Regions from separate parts of the Rossellomorea sp. NS-SX7 genome, predicted to be linked through region 2. Evidence: riboswitches for the same ligand, from Rfam matches in the RefSeq annotation. Region 2 holds a riboswitch; each other region holds the start of a gene.
What was found. Region 2 has a riboswitch for S-adenosylmethionine ahead of ACUXV2_RS20975 (Na+/H+ antiporter NhaC family protein). Riboswitches for the same ligand answer to the same signal wherever they lie in the genome.

Region 1 (5,456 bases), 1.3 Mb from region 2:
AGGAGAGAGGAAAGAATTTAACCTCCCTCTCAAAATACAAGGAACAGAGTTTCAACAGGAAGTCTGGAAAACGTTAAGTGAAATCCCATACGGATCAACTTGCTCATACGTGGACGTAGCGGTACGTATTAACAGGCCAAAAGCAGTCAGGGCAATAGGACAAGCCAATAAAGCCAATAAGTTTCCCATCATCGTACCTTGTCATAGGGTGATAGGGAAGAACAATACATTGACCGGCTATGCCGGAAAGCAAGTAGATAAGAAAGGAATCCTGCTGAACCTTGAACAAGCGAAGTAATGTATAAAGCATTTTTCTACGGAAAAATGCTTTTTTTTATTTGTATAAAAGGTGGTGTTATTCATATATCTATTGTCATTTTTATCTATTTAGATTATTATCTAATTAGATGGTAATCTAATTAGTGAGGAGGATTAAAGTTGCAGCTGGATAAACAAGTGGCTTTTCATAAAACAATGGGTGACCCCACGCGCATAAAAATTGTGCATCTCCTGTCAGCGGACTCCCTGCATGTCGGGGCTATCGCAGGAAAACTGGGGTTGACAGCGCCTACAATTTCACATCATCTCAACAAACTGAAGGAATGCAATCTCGTATACTCCAGAAGGGAAAAGAATACGATTTACTATTTCTTAAACAAAAAAGTGCTGGCGCATCATGCAAGTGTCCTTGATCGCTTCACGAATAAAGGGGAAGGGGATCCTGAAATGCACGATAAAATACTGAAAGAGAAACAAAAAGTGTTGAATAACTTCATGGAGAAGAATGGAAGATTGAAATCCATACCTGCTCAACAAAAGAAGAAACTTTTCCTGCTTGAACACATGGTAGAAGGATTGAAGGTTGGGACAAAATACAGTGAAAAAGAAATCAATGAGTACATCAAGCAATTTCATGACGATTTTGCAACCTTAAGGAGGGAGTTCATCATCCACCAGTTCATGTTCAGGGAAAATGGTATTTATGAACTGAATCCAAAGGAAATGTGGGGATCCACTCCCTTATATAAGTGATGTTTGGATGTGAAAAACCTTCCGGTGAAGGAAGGTTTTTTTGTTAGGATTGAGAGATCACTTTTCTGATGCTTTCATCATAGGAAGGGGTAAGGATGCCTTTTTCGGTGATGATTCCTGTAATTAATTCATGCGGGGTTACATCAAACGCAGGGTTATATACAAGTGTATCCCGAGGGGGAATCCTATGACCATTTATTTCAGTCAGCTCTTCCGGGGCACGCTCTTCAATCGGGATGCTGCTGCCTGAAGGAAGGGTAATATCAAATGTAGAAGAAGGAGCTGCCACGTAAAATGGGATATCGTAATGGTTACACAAAATGGCGAGCATTGATGTCCCGATCTTGTTTGCTGTATCTCCATTTGCAGCTATCCTGTCTGCCCCTACAATCACAGCTTCTACATTTTTCTCCTTTATCGTATGTGCGGCCATACTGTCTGCTATTAGTGTTACGTTTACACCTGACTGCTGCAATTCCCAGGTTGTTAAACGTGAACCTTGAAAAACTGGTCGTGTTTCACAGGCATATACATGGAACGTTTTACCTTGTTCAGACCCTAAATGAAATGGTGCCAATGCTGTCCCGTATTTGCTGGTTGCGATTGATCCTGCATTGCAGATGGTCATGATGGTGCTTTTATCATTTAGTAATTGTAGGCCATACTCTCCGATTTTCCTGCATGTGACTTCATCTTCGGCATGAAGGTGAATGGCTGAGTGCAGAAGGATTGTTTTTGCTTCATTGACAGACTGTGCCCGTTCAATTGCATTCTGTAACGAATCCAGTGCCCATCCCAAATTTACTGCAGTGGGCCGGGAGGAAAATAAATAATCTTTATCCTCTTTGAATTTTCCCATGAATTCAGCCAGGCATCCTGTATCATATCGATTCATGGATAAAGCAAGCCCATAGGCGGCAGTAATACCGATCGCGGGCGCTCCTCTTACCTTCAATGTGACGATTGCGTCATAGAATTCCTTTAGCGAATAGAGTTGAAGATATTCAACTCTATGAGGCAGCTTTTGCTGGTTTAATAGTTCTAAATGATCATCTCGAAAAATGAATGATGTCGGAATGGTGGTTGTGTGCGTCATGATTGGCTCCTTATGTTGTATGATTTCGTATGAATTCTGTAAGTTCTTCAATTGTTGAGAACGTATGCCTTTTCAGAATCAATTCTCTTCCTAAAGAAAGACAGGTACTTTTAGCCAGTAATCTCTTATCTTTATCTGGAATGGAATCAAGATCTGCAACATGTGCAAGGCCCACGGTTCTCCTGATGAGTTCACACCCGCTGAATCCTGCACTGTCTTGAAAGGCTTTATTCAATACATAATCCAAGTATCCATTCACCTTGGTGTATGCATCTCCGCTTTCCTGCCAATGTCTCGAAAAAGTTTCTGAGAAAACGTTCCATGTAATGGTGATGTGCTGGAGGATTTCATCTTTTCCTTTACTGTCCTCCCTCGCAATTACCTGGAAGATCAGGTTTGCAATGAATTGACCGACATCGAAGCCGATCGGTCCATAAAAAGCAAATTCAGGATCAATCACCTTCGTATGATTTTCATCTGCAAAAATACTTCCAGTGTGAAGATCACCATGCAACAGGGCCTCACTCTCTGTAATAAAACTTTTCTTCAATTTCGCCACTTCAAGTTTCAGACTGAAATCATTCCACAGTTCCTTGAGAAGAGGGAGCAGTTCTTCCTCATAATCATTCGTTTCACTATTGAAGAAGGGATCGGTCAAAACAAGATCCTCTGTAATCTTACATAGTTCAGGGTTGGAAAAGGTTTTGACATATTCTTTTTTCTTAAAAGGATGCAGGGCATAGTCAGATGTATGATAAAGGGTGTTTGCCAGAAAGGTCCCGATATGCTCAGACAAAAGTGGGTAGGTGACTCCACTCATCAGTCCTGAACGTACAATCGTCAGGGAACTTAGATCTTCCATAACAGTGACAGCAAGTTTGTCATCACTGTAGTATACCTGGGGGACATGATCTTGGGCATGTGTTTGCTGCAGTTTCAACGCATTTGCTTCAATTCTGGCGCGGTCCACCGTCAATGGCCAGCTTTCGCCAACCACTTTTGCATAAGGCAAAGCCTGCTTCATGATGATTCCTTTTCTGCCTTTTTCACTTATTTGAAACACCAGGTTTAAGTTTCCATCCCCGATTTCACGGCAGGTCAATTCCGCTCCTTTTTCAAAGAAGTTCAGACTGATTGCTAAATCCAGTGCGGTTTGTTCATTTAACGATTGATAACCTGTGACAGGACTGATTGACATAATGGTTCCCCCTAAATCGATAAATTGATTTTGGAGGCTTTTCATATGGGTAATAAGAAAAGCCTCTTTCATTGATGGAAAGAGGCTTAAAGATCGGATCTTATTCGCCTCTTATCTCTCAGAAAGGTGTTCTTTCTGTTGGAATTAGCACCGTGCCTTATGGAATAATCCGGCGCATATTGCGCCCCGTTTCACAACGGTATTACGGTCGGTTGCTGGGCTTCACAGGGCCAAATCCCTCAGCCAGCTCTTGATAAGAGTGATATTTAGTTTAAATGGCTTCACGCTGTTTGATTTGAATAGTACCATTTTTTGAAACATAGAGTCAATGGATTTTTGGGAAAATTTAAAATTAATAGAATTCAGGACGCCGGTCTTGAAAAATCGGTATCTTCTTTCTTACTTCTTCCACTTCATTCAAATCGATATCAGAGACGATTAACTCTTCTTCGCGGGTTCCTTCCGCAATGATTTCCCCCCAGGGACTGATAATCAATGAATTTCCGCCAAATTCATTATTTGGATCACTGCCTGCACGATTACAAGCAATGACGAAACATTGATTTTCAATGGCTCTTGCCAATAAAAGGGTCTTCCAATGAGTAATCCTTTCTGCTGGCCATTGTGCAACCACGAACACAACTTTAGCCCCTCCGATGGCATGTTTTCTAAACCATTCCGGGAAGCGGATATCATAGCAGATCATACCGGCCATCTCAGTGTCCATCAGTGTGAATGAGCCATCTTCTTTACCGGGAAGCAGGTAATGATGTTCATCCATCAGTTTGAATAAATGGAGTTTATCATACTGTTTTATCATATTCCCTTTGTTATCAAAAACGAGAAGAGTATTGGAAATCCCTTCTTTTGTTTTCTTTGCAATTGATCCGCCGACAATATGTATGGAGTGGCGCGCGGCCAGTTCTGAAAGAAAGTCAGAAATATCTTGTGCTTCTTCATCGGCGATTTCCCCGATTCTCGTTAAATCATAACCTGTCGTCCACAATTCAGGAAATACGACGGTATCACAGCCTGCTTCCATCGCTTTCTTTACCCATTGCTGAACCCGTTTCTTATTTTCAGAAGGATTGCCAAATGTTATATCCATTTGTGCGAGCCCGATATTCGTTATCAAATTAACACCTCATTTATAAGTCTATGAAAAATATACTTTACAATCTTTACTTTACGTTATATCATTTGTGACTAGAATTTGAAAGTAAATAATTTTCAAAAAAGTGTAGAAGGTGAAGAGATGACAACCTTTAAAAAAGCAGAGCGCATAAACTCGCTGCCGCAGCAATTTTTTGCATCATTGACAGCAAACGTCCAGAAAGTACTGAAAGAAGGTCACGATGTAATAAATTTAGGGCAGGGGAATCCCGATCAGCCAACACCTCCACATATCGTAAATACGATGATGCAAGCAGTGAAATCACCAAGTAATCACAAATATTCCCCTTTCAGAGGATTGGAGTCCTTCAGGGAAGCCATATCTGTTTTTTATAAAAGGGAATATGGTGTGAATATTGATCCGGAAGAAGAAGTGGCTGTGCTGTTTGGAGGGAAAGCAGGACTGGTCGAACTGCCCCAGTGTCTGTTGAACCCCGGGGATACGGTATTGGTCCCGGATCCGGGATATCCTGATTACTTGTCGGGGGTATCTCTTGCAGAAGCGAGAATGGTAACGATGCCGTTGAAAGAAGAGAATCATTTCCTTCCGGAGTATGACACGATTCCAATGGAGGACATTGAAAAAGCGAAACTCATGTTTTTGAACTATCCCAATAATCCTACAGGAGCGGTTGCTTCCCGTTCATTTTTCGATGAAACAGTATCATTTGCAAAACAACATGACATTTGCGTCGTGCATGACTTTGCATATGGTGCAATCGGCTTCGAAGGGAAAAAGCCCGTCAGCTTTTTAGAAGCAGAAGGTGCAAAGGATACAGGGATTGAAATTTATACGCTTTCAAAAACCTATAATATGGCAGGTTGGAGAGTGGGCTTCGCAGTCGGGAACAAAAGTGTGATCGACGCCCTCAACATTCTTCAGGATCATCTGTATGTCAGCCTTTTCGGGGCTGTCCAGGAAGCCGCAGAGGCTGCTTTGCTCGGGCCTCAGAAATG
Region 2 (5,456 bases):
CTAATTCAGCGAGTAGTATTGTCGAAAAATCGGTAGTTCGCCCTTTAAATTAACATATCACCCTTATATCAAAAATCCCGCCCATAAATTCCACCCGATCCCCCAGGTTGCATACCAATTTCTACTTGAAATGAAACATTGCCATTTCACCCATTAAAAAGCATAATAAGGACAAGAACAATTCGACTGAGAGGAATGAAAGCATGAGTGTACATAAGGACATTACAAAGCATTCAACAAAGCAAAATCAACTTGTACAGAAGTTCATGGTGCTGGACCAGGAAAGAGAACGAGCCATCGATGAAGCCATAAAGCTATGTCAGGCAGGCGAGGCTTTTTCAACGGACCGGATTAATGAGGCTACACAGAGAATCAATACCCTTGCACGTCAGGGAGTTGTGCCGCAGCGAAAATTAGTGACCATCGAAATGGTCGAGGAATATGCAGGCAGGTTGAATCAACAATAAATAAAAAGGCTGACCCCACGGATGATCGGAGGTCAGCCTTTCATTTATTATGCTTTTAATGCACTGTTCCAGCCATCATATACGAACACCGGCTGAGTTTCATTTACTGCCCGTTCAACGATGACATAGTTTTTATGAGCCACAACCGTCTGGTTATCAGGAAGGTCCAGCTTTTTGGCAGCGTCATTTTTCACTTTGACGATGACCGTATTTTCCCTTAAAGCCGTCACCACACCATTAACTATTTGCTTCTTTCGTTTAAATTCGATTTTATCCCCAAGGTTTGCATTGTTTTTTGAGTACAAGAAGTTGGTATTCATTGGAATGATCCCCTTTATTGTTTTGTGATTTAGCAAGCTATATTTAAAGTAGATTGATTCATATTTTCTTATCCTTCATGTACCACTTTTTGCGAAAATTCAAACCTTTAACGAAAAAATTTTTTTGATATTATTTTATATATCCAGCAAGTCCATTTTTAAAAGCCTCTTGATCTCCGTTTTCTATTCCCAACAGTGCTTCCTGCAGAGCAAAAGTGCTTTTATAAAAATAAAACCTGTCGAGGAGTGAAGTTATTTTATAATAATAACGGGCATTATCTAGAAACCTGCTATCTATTGATGCCCACAAAAAAGACGCCTCCCAAAGATTCCTCTTCAGAAAGCGTCTGCGATTAATAGGCCAGTGCCTGCTTCTTCTCTTCCTTCATTAAAACAAAGCAAAGGAGAATACCTATCAATGATAGCAATGCAAAGAACAAGTAGACTGCATAGATTGAGAATGTTTCAAGGATGAAGCCGCCGACAAACGTGCTGAACCAGTTGCCGAGACCGTTGCCGATGGCCGAATAAATCGTGACGGCTGTGGCCGTAATATGGGCGGGCGTGATTTCCCTGATATAACGCAGGCCTGCCGGTACAAACAGCCCGATTGCAAGACCCTGCATGACAGCAGAAGTATACACCAGCCAGAGGCTTGGTTCCGTGAAGTAGAACAGCCAGCGGAGCATCGATGCCGCCCCTGCTAAAGCCGCTACGGTCAACAAGCCGAATCGATCGATCCAATTTCCTGCAACCTTCATAAACGGAACTTCCGATAGTACCGCAATCAAAAACGCGAGGCCGATACCCGCATATGTACCTCCTGAATCTTCCACAAACAATCCAAAGTACGTATTATTGGCCAGGTTCGGACCGAATACCATGAAGGTGACGGCCAAGAAAATCAAAAACTTTTTGAGCGTAAACAATTCCTTCATTCCCGCTTTCAAATCCAGTTTGGCAGAGGCGCGTTCCTTTGGGAATCGGAAAGCCAGCACAGCAGACATGACCAGACAAACGAAGAATGCGTAGAAAATGATGGTAGGGCCGATAAAACCTTCAGATAATTTCCCCATCACATACACGGCAACACCGAAACCCAACGATCCAAATAGTCGTATATTTCCATAATTATAACGGACCTTGCTTGTATACTTCAGACTGATACTGTCTGAAACCGGTATGATCGCGCTCTGGAAAACAGCAACCAGGATCGCGATCAGAAGGAGTCCGTAGTAAAGGTCGGTCACTACATACCCAAGGGCAAACATCCCGGCAACCAATGAAGTAAAGGCGAGCACCTGTGTCGGACGATTCGTCGCATCACTCACCATCCCCCAGATAGGCTGGAAGAAAATCATCATAATAGGGCCGATCGACATGATGGTCCCGATCTGATATCCATTCAAACCAACACTTTCGCTTAAATACACACTTAACAGCGGATATAAACTGCCCACACCGAAAAACGTCAAAAAATAGAAGCCTTGTAAAGTAAAGACTTGATTGCGTATTGTTCTCTCCACTTCCGTATCCCCCAGATGATTTTTTATCCCTATTATACTAGCCCTATTTTAGAAGATTGTAAATAAACTCGTTCCTTTTTCTGGATAAACCATAATATCTAATGAAATCATCCACAACGGATAAACCCTATTGTTATCAAGCTCATTGTATTTCATCATGTTGACTGGAAAATCTTTATTGTCCGAGAAGAGTGAACATCAACCATTTTCCGTTTGACTTTTCTTCTTAAACGCCTTAAAGTATGTAAGTATAATTTTAAAAGTGAATATAGGTATTCTTCTTATCCAGAGAGACGGAGGGACTGGCCCTATGATGTCTCGGCAGCGGACTCCAAACGAGTGCTGTGCCACATCCAGCAAGCATGAAGCTTGAAAGATGAGAAGAGTGTTTCTTTTATTGGAAACCTCTTCTTGTTAAGAAGAGGTTTTTATTTTTATCCAGCGAGGTAATACTTATAACGTTGGGATCGGGTTGCCATGGACCGGTCATTGGCCCGATAGCGAAATTTGTCGTTCGATGTCGGATCTTACACCACAATCCATTATTCAACCCATTTATCAATAGCAAATTGTCAAAGGAGTTGTTCAAATGATTAACGAAAAAGGAAATCTTCTGGCATTACTGCCATTATTCATATTTGTTTCACTCTTTCTGGGTGCCGGAATCATTTCAGGAGATTTTTACGCATTCCCTGTACTTGTTTCCATCATCATCGCAGCTGTAGTTGCGCTGTTCATGAACAGAAAGGACTCACTGAATGTTAAAGTCGAGCGATTTGCCAAAGGGGCAGGACATCCTGACATTATGATCATGGTGTTCATCTTCCTTCTAGCAGGGGCATTCTCTGGAGTCGCTGAAAAAATGGGCGCTGTGGATTCAACGGTCAATATGGCTCTATCAGTACTGCCGGAAAATCTTCTGATCGTTGGACTGTTTTTAATAGCAGCGTTTGTTTCATTATCCATGGGGACTTCAATGGGTACGATCGCGGCACTTGCCCCGATCGGTGTAGGAATCAGCTCAGGTACGGATATCGCGATGCCTGTTGCAATGGCGACGGTCATCGGTGGTGCGATGTTTGGTGACAATCTATCGTTCATCTCTGATACAACGATCGCTGCCGTACGCACACAGAAAACGGAAATGAAAGATAAATTCAAGGTGAACTTCTTTATCGTTCTTCCTGCAGCCATACTAACAATGGTGATTTTATACTTTATCACAGCAGGCAACCAATCAACGGTAAACGTCGATACCTTTAACTGGGTGAAAATCCTCCCTTATCTGGGTGTCATCATCGGTGCATTGGCAGGATTGAATGTGTTCATCGTCCTATTCGGAGGCATCGTGCTATCAGGGATCATCGGATTTGCGGATGGAAGCTTTACACCTTCCAGCTACTTCGGAAGCATCGCCGATGGAATGACCGGAATGGCTGAAATCGTGATTTTGACCGTCCTTATCGGCGGTGTGGTTGAACTTATCCGTTATAATGGAGGAATACAGGCACTGCTTTATCTTGCCACCCGCAAGATCCGCTCCCCGAAAGGAGCACAATTGGCAACAGCCGGGCTTGTAAGTTCAACAAACCTTTGCACGGCAAACAACACGATTTCTATCATCATTGCAGGTCCGCTTGCGAAAGAAATCGGTGAAAATTATGGAGTCGATTCCCGTAAATCTGCAAGTATCCTGGATATCTTCTCTTGCTCCGTACAAGGCTTGATCCCTTATGGAGCTCAGGCATTATTAGTAGCAGAAACAGCAGGGATCTCACCATTGAGTGTCATTCCATATGCATTCTATCCGATTCTGACAGCAATATGCGGTTTAATTGCGATCCGATTTGCACTGCCGAAGTTTACACGCTCAAAAGCACCTAAACCGAGCACTGCGCGTTCATAATACAAAAGAGACAAATCCTTATCGGATTTGTCTCTTTTTGTGCATTTATCAAATCTATACCCTGTTTCTATAACAAATCATTCACATGATACAACTTACCAGATTCAACATCCGCTTCTGTCACAAGCTCCACAAGGACACCTGCTACTGTATCCGTGTCCCTCAGCATTCCCTGTTCTTTGTAACGCTTAAAATTTTCAACATCGGCAAAGGCTTCTTCTGATGAGGAACGGATTGTTCCCTGCATGTCCGTATCCATCACCCCTGGACTGAAAGCAATGACTTTATGCCGGCTGCCCTTGTTTGAGAGTTCCAGGCTCACAGTTTCCGTCAGCATATTGATCCCCGCTTTCGTAGAACAATACGTACTCCATCCGTAAACGGGTCTGCTCCCGGCACCAGAGCTCACATTGACCATGATAAGCTGGCTTTCAGAACCCTCGGACGCTTTCAGCATTTCATTTGTAATGATCATAGGAGAAACCAGGTTTACATTCACACTCTTTGCAAGCTCCGTGTTTTCTACCTGACCGGAAGGACTGATGGGTGTGACCACTCCAGCATTTTGAACAAGGTAAATTCGGTTGGCACCGGAATTGAACACGCTGCTCCCTATTCTTTTCATTACGTTCTCGGTTTCCCCTGGATTGGAAAGATCGCACCCGACATACTCATATGGGACCCCTTCTTCATCACATATTTTCTTCAATGTATCATTATCCGAACGGGAAACGTTAATCAGGCGGATTCCTTTCCGGGTAAAGAGCTTGGCAATCGACTCACCTAATCCTCTTGTCGCTCCTGTAACGATGGCATAATCCATGTGATCCTCTCCTTCCTTATATGATTGATTATATAAGAGACGATTTGAATCACAAAAAATTTTGACTTCACCATTTTCCTCTCTGGGAAAAAAGCTCCGCGGTATGAAGTCGCGGAGCCTTTCAACTTATCGATTACTCATGGGCATTATTTTTCTGAAGAACCTTCAAGCCTGACCCCATATCAGAAGCAAGAATGTAGTTGCGGTCTGCAAACACACCCCAGATGAACGAGTTTTCTGGAACGTAGCGCCCAATCTCTTCCGGTTGTGCCGGGTCTGTGATGTCCACCGCTCTCACGCCGCCTGCATAGTGGGATAAATAAAGGGTATTCCCGACCACTTTAGGGTCATGGACGGTATTTGCGAACGTCACTCCGTCCTCCACATTGTCAACTAGATCCGTCTTGAAATTAC
Region 3 (5,456 bases), 1.9 Mb from region 2:
ATTGATAATGGGAAGTCAGTTGACAGCATTGGCCATTCTTTCACAATTTTGGTTTCCGAAAATTCCACTTTGGATATTTGCGACCGTTTATGCCATTCTTTCTCTTTTAATTGTTCTTCTCGGAAATAATGGCTTTGACAAAGCGGAAGACCTTTTCGCCATCATCAAGACATCTGCCATCCTTATGTTCATCCTGATTGCGGCACTTGCTCTTTTTGGGGTGATTGATGGCAATGGGGAGCTTCCAGAATTTTCAATGAGGCAAAATGACCTTTTACCCCAAGGGATGAACGGCTTATGGTCATCATTAATTTATGCGTTTTATGCATACGGGGGGATCGAAGTCATCGGGCTCATGGCAATGCAGTTAAAGGATAAAAAGGAAGCTCCAAAAGCAGGTAATGTAATGCTTATCATCTTGACATTCATCTATGTTGCGTCGTTGACAATGGCGGTATTACTGATTTCTTTAAATGCGTTCAACGATAAAGAAAGTCCTTTTGTGACGGCACTGAGTATGTATCATCTCCCTTTCTTCCCCCATGTATTCAACGGTGCAATCATCATTGCCGGGTTTTCAGCACTGACCGCTGCACTCTTCGGAGTGACAAATCTGTTAGTTACTCTTGCCAAAGACGGCGATGCCCCAAAAATCTTCGAAAAGAAATTGAGGAAGCCCAAGGACCTTCCCCTTCCATCCTTGGGATTGGCTGCAACTGGTCTGATCGCTTCAGTCGTCACCGCTCTCCTTTTACCGGGAAAAGTGTATGAATATCTCACCACAGCCGCAGGAATCCTGCTCCTCTATAACTGGGCCTTTATCATCCTGTCTGCTTTCAAAATCTTAAGACAAAAGCGATCGGGCATCATTCTTGGAATAATGGGTTTGATTCTTCTGCTCTCCGCTGTCACCGGCACAATCATGGAGAAAAGTATCAGATTCGGCTTCTATATTTCCATGATGTTGGTGGCTTTGATTGCTCTCGTCACATTTTTTATGAATAAGAAATGGAAAAAGGAACAGAGAGGCAAAATGTCCCCTTCATGAATGGTTCCATCCGATATGAGCAACATATTTTTTAAAGCACTTACACATTGCACTTGGGAGGATATCAAATGAACCGAATTCAAGTATGCTGTAACAATGAATATGCTCCATTAAAAGAAGTTCTATTATGTCCCCCGACATATATGAAGATTCTTGACGTGATTAATGAAACTCAACGGCGCTACCAAAACGAGAACATCGATGTAGAAAAAGCTTTATCACAACACGCAAGATTTCTGCAAGTATTAAAATCAAACGGTATCGAAACCCACTTACTGACTCCAAACGACGCATTTCCTGAGCAAGTCTTTACAAGGGATATAGGATTCACGGTGGGAGAAACATTATTCATCTCAGATATGAAAATGCCAGTCAGGCAAGGCGAAGAAAAGACATTAAAAAAATGGCTGTCCAGCCGGGGTCAGACATATATCGATCTTGTTGAAGATGAAACAGAGGGCGGTGATGTTCTTGTACACGGGAGAACAGTCTTTATAGGCTTGAGCGAGAGGACGACACCAGGTGCAGTTGAAAGAATTCAATCATACCTTCCGGACTACGACGTCATCTCTCTGCCTATTCATGAAGATATACTGCATCTGGATTGTATTTTTAACATTCTTTCTGAAAAGGACGCACTCATATACCGCAAAGGATTAAAGGAAGAAGATGTTGCCCGGCTTGCTTCTCAATTTGACTTAATCGACGTCTCACGCGAGGAACAATTCACAATGGGTGTGAACGTTCTTTCAATCGGGAATAAGAAAGTCATCAGCCTGCCGATAAATAAGGAAGTCAACGGCAAACTTCGTGAACGGGGCTATGACGTTATCGAAGTAGAATTCGATGAAATCATCAAATCGGGCGGTTCGTTCAGATGCTGTACCCTGCCGCTGCTGCGGATGTGATTGTTGTCTATTCCCGCTCCTGCGCGCTGATCATTCCGTAAAAAAACCCGGTGACTGCGTCACCAGGTTTTTTCATCTATTATTCCTTGTCCCTGTTCTTCAGATGAAATTCATCAGTTAGTTTGGTAGGGAATTCAGGATGAATTTGTTCCGAAGCTTCGGTTTGATATTGTAGATTGACCGGAGCTTTTCTGACATTTGACCGGTTTGGTAAAGTGTTGCGAACTACATACCGATGGAAAAACAGCTCAAACACCATCAGGGCCAGTGCAGCAAGAATCGATCTTGTTAAGTAAGTTCCGCCATCCGTCATACCATCAGTCATAAAGTAGATCAAGATAAATGCAAGACCGAAATCAGCCAGAGCGGCTACTGTATTACTTGTCCTTGGAAGCAAAAACAAGTCTCCAATCACATAAGCAATTGATCCCAACACTAATGATATGATGAAGACATCTCCAAACGTAATGCCTTGAACACCTGCAAGAATCAAATATAAAAGGACAAATGCAGCCACGAATTTAATGGCAAATGCCTTAACATGTTTCATATGCAATCCCTCCTAAGCTTAGGTTTCTCTTTTTAAATAAGATTATTCTTAGGAATGGAGGATGGGCACCTATGTTTTGGAAAGAATTTGCCATATCGAATTTTATTCAGCGCCGCATCAGGTTGAAAAGATTCCATAATAAAAAGGCTGGAATTCCGATAAGAAATCCAAGCCCATAACCACTTATCCAACCACGTTTTCAATGATGGCTTCCGCCGTCTCTTTTCCATTTTGCATACAGGCCCCGATCCCCACTCCGAAATAAGAGGAGCCTGCCAATAACACATTCGGATAATTCTCCTGAAGGGTAAGTTGAAGTGCATCCACTGCCTGGCTGTGCTGCAAATGGTAGTTCGGCATCAAGTTCTTCCAGTCTGTAATCTTAACAGATACCGGTCTCTCGGTGATACCAAGACTGTTTGAAATATCATTGAGTGCTGCATTTGTAAGACGCTCTTCACTAAGTTCTTTTAATTCTTGGTAATGAGGGTTGGTACTTTTATAAAATAATCTTACCAATAACTCATGATCCTCTGCCGTGTGTTTCCATTTTCTACTTGTCCACGTACAAGCGTCGCACAGAACATCACTGTTGTAAGACGTGATAAAGCCGGTTCCGTTAGCGGGAAGAATATCATCCTTGACGTCAAACCCGACGTATATACTCGTCAGGGAAGAATTTTTTAATTGACAGAAATGTTGATCCATTAGAGGATCGTTCATAATCTTTTGCGTAATATCATGCGTTGTAGAAAATACTACATAATCGGCATACAAACTCTTATCATCTGCAAAAGTCAGCTCGTAGCGGTCGTTTTGCTTCTTTAATCCTGTAAGTTCAGCACCTTTTACAATGTCAGCATCTTTTATGACCTGTTCCATTCGCTCGATCAGTGTAGATAATCCACCTCGGAAAGAGATGAATTTTCCTTTGGAGGAACTTTTGAATTTCTCTTTATTTTCAGCAAGACCTTTGATAATACTTCCATATCGGTTCTTGTAATCCAAAAGGTATGGAAGTGTGGTCGACATCGTCAGGTCATGAAGATTGCCTGAGTAAACACCAGATAATACAGGAGCGATTTGGTTCTTGACTAGCTCACGGCCGAAGAACGCTTCCAGAAATTCACCAACCGAACTGTCTTTTGTAAACATCTTGTTGGGAGTTTCCAAATCCTTTAATGCTTCACGTTTTCCCTCTTCTGAAACCAGCGTACTTTCCATTAACGATTCAATACTCATTGGGATGCCGAAAATGGTATCCTCAGGAATTTTATGCAGCTCCCCGTTTGTGTAGATATAAGATGTTCCAGTTTCGTTATAAACAAGCTCATCTTCAAGCTTCAATTCCTCTATAAAAGGGAGCACACCTTCATTACGGGCAACAATCGAATCAGCACCCGTTTCCATAATGAATGGTTGTTCCTTCACGGATTTTATCTTTCCGCCCAGCTCCTGATCACGCTCAACCAGGGTCAATTCGATATCAATTTTCTGTTCTCTTTTTAATTTATCGAGATGGTACATTGTGGTCAGTCCTGTAACGCCCCCGCCCACTACAACAACCTTTTTCATCGTACTTCACTCCAAATGCAGGTTTATACCATTAGCCTATCATTTTTTCTTGTGAAATCATAAACAAATAGGGAAATTATTGTGTCCTTTTATTGAAAGTTGTGTGTACGTGCTTCAGGAAGATTTAGCTATAGGCTATTGATTCAAACTGCACCTTAAAAAACTGCGGTGTAAGCGATTGGGTTTATATGAATTATAAAAAGGAGCCTTGCTTTTCACTTTTGAGATACCTCGATTGCAACATCTCATCCACCTATGGAATCAGCTTCCATCAACTAATCCCTACTTGACAACTAAGAATACTATGTATTAAAGTATACTTAATACAAACGAATCATTATATAGCTTATCAAGAGAGGCATAGGGACTGGCCCGATGAAACCTCAGCAACAGATTCTACGGTAGTGGGACACTGTGCTAATTCCATCAAGCGGAAAGCTTGAGAAGATAAGGTGAAGTATAAATCGGTTAAAACCTTCTTCTTATCTTTGGAAGAAGGTTTTTTGTCATATAGGGATCAATACCTTCTCTCCTGCCGGATAAATAAAAAAAGGAGTGCAACACAATGGGACAAATCTTAGATCAGACTTTAGAAGCACGACGGGAGGAACTTATTAACAAACTGATCACCTACAACATTTTTAAGAAGAACGACAAGCAATTGTTTGAATTGACCCTTCATGAACTCGAAGATGAATATCAAGAAGTAAAATCACATTGCCATCCACACAGCAGCACTTCCTCCATCCATTGGAGAAATGTAAAGGCCCGTCCCTCGACGCGTTAAAGCGATGCAGGATGGACCTTCACATGATATACTCTTATGCGATGTTTCTGCAGGCATCTGCGCACGTAAAGCAGGCATCTGCGCATTTTTGACAGTGATCGTGGTCATGCTTTTTGCACTCGTTTCCGCAAGCTTCACAGATGGCTGCACATACCGAAGCAAGTTCTGTTGCAAACGGCGTCCCTCTTACCAGAGCCTGTTCTAAAAATCCGCACATGTCTGAGCATTCGCGGTCTAAACGGATACATTCCGCCATCATTTTGATATCGTCTTCCCCAAGGCATGCATCGTAACAATGATTACAAGCCTCCATACACTCATGTAATGTTTTAACTAAAGATTGATACTTTTCGTGTGACATTCCTTTCTTCCTCCTTGTACTAGTTTTTTTCATTCTTTATCCAGGTTTTATATTTTTTAAAGCAGTATTGGCATTTGTTTTATGATCATACATTGGAATAATTACCCGGATGGTCTATAGTTTCCCACCTTTTTTGCAGAAATTATGCATATCAGGGAAATGATCAGATTTTACTTAAATTTACGTAAGTTGTTAACATTACTTCCAGTAATTTGTTAATGCAGACT

Region 1: linked by a shared signal. The riboswitch ahead of mtnK (S-methyl-5-thioribose kinase) and the one ahead of ACUXV2_RS20975 (Na+/H+ antiporter NhaC family protein) in region 2 are both predicted to bind S-adenosylmethionine.
Region 3: linked by a shared signal. The riboswitch ahead of ACUXV2_RS09010 (Fur-regulated basic protein FbpA) and the one ahead of ACUXV2_RS20975 (Na+/H+ antiporter NhaC family protein) in region 2 are both predicted to bind S-adenosylmethionine.

Annotation. Positions count from the first base shown of each region.
Region 1 covers NZ_CM128249.1:1,212,685-1,218,140, forward strand. Annotated here, with positions in the region: gene ACUXV2_RS05895 (methylated-DNA--[protein]-cysteine S-methyltransferase) at 1-298, shown strand, start outside; gene ACUXV2_RS05900 (DUF2087 domain-containing protein) at 439-1,032, shown strand; gene mtnA (S-methyl-5-thioribose-1-phosphate isomerase) at 1,076-2,128, opposite strand; gene mtnK (S-methyl-5-thioribose kinase) at 2,139-3,326, opposite strand; SAM riboswitch class I at 3,435-3,586, opposite strand; gene ACUXV2_RS05915 (carbon-nitrogen family hydrolase) at 3,679-4,461, opposite strand; gene ACUXV2_RS05920 (aminotransferase class I/II-fold pyridoxal phosphate-dependent enzyme) at 4,582-5,456, shown strand, end outside.
Region 2 covers NZ_CM128249.1:4,215,702-4,221,157, reverse strand. Annotated here, with positions in the region: gene ACUXV2_RS20995 (YpbS family protein) at 204-467, shown strand; gene ACUXV2_RS20990 (DUF2187 family protein) at 515-787, opposite strand; gene ACUXV2_RS20985 (hypothetical protein) at 918-1,097, opposite strand; gene ACUXV2_RS20980 (MFS transporter) at 1,141-2,313, opposite strand; SAM riboswitch class I at 2,592-2,696, shown strand; gene ACUXV2_RS20975 (Na+/H+ antiporter NhaC family protein) at 2,903-4,219, shown strand; gene ACUXV2_RS20970 ((S)-benzoin forming benzil reductase) at 4,287-5,042, opposite strand; gene ACUXV2_RS20965 (LVIVD repeat-containing protein) at 5,176-5,456, opposite strand, start outside.
Region 3 covers NZ_CM128249.1:1,831,717-1,837,172, reverse strand. Annotated here, with positions in the region: gene ACUXV2_RS09030 (amino acid permease) at 1-1,048, shown strand, start outside; gene ACUXV2_RS09025 (dimethylarginine dimethylaminohydrolase family protein) at 1,117-1,956, shown strand; gene ACUXV2_RS09020 (YndM family protein) at 2,036-2,506, opposite strand; gene ACUXV2_RS09015 (protoporphyrinogen oxidase) at 2,690-4,081, opposite strand; SAM riboswitch class I at 4,425-4,535, shown strand; gene ACUXV2_RS09010 (Fur-regulated basic protein FbpA) at 4,647-4,868, shown strand; gene ACUXV2_RS09005 (four-helix bundle copper-binding protein) at 4,903-5,229, opposite strand.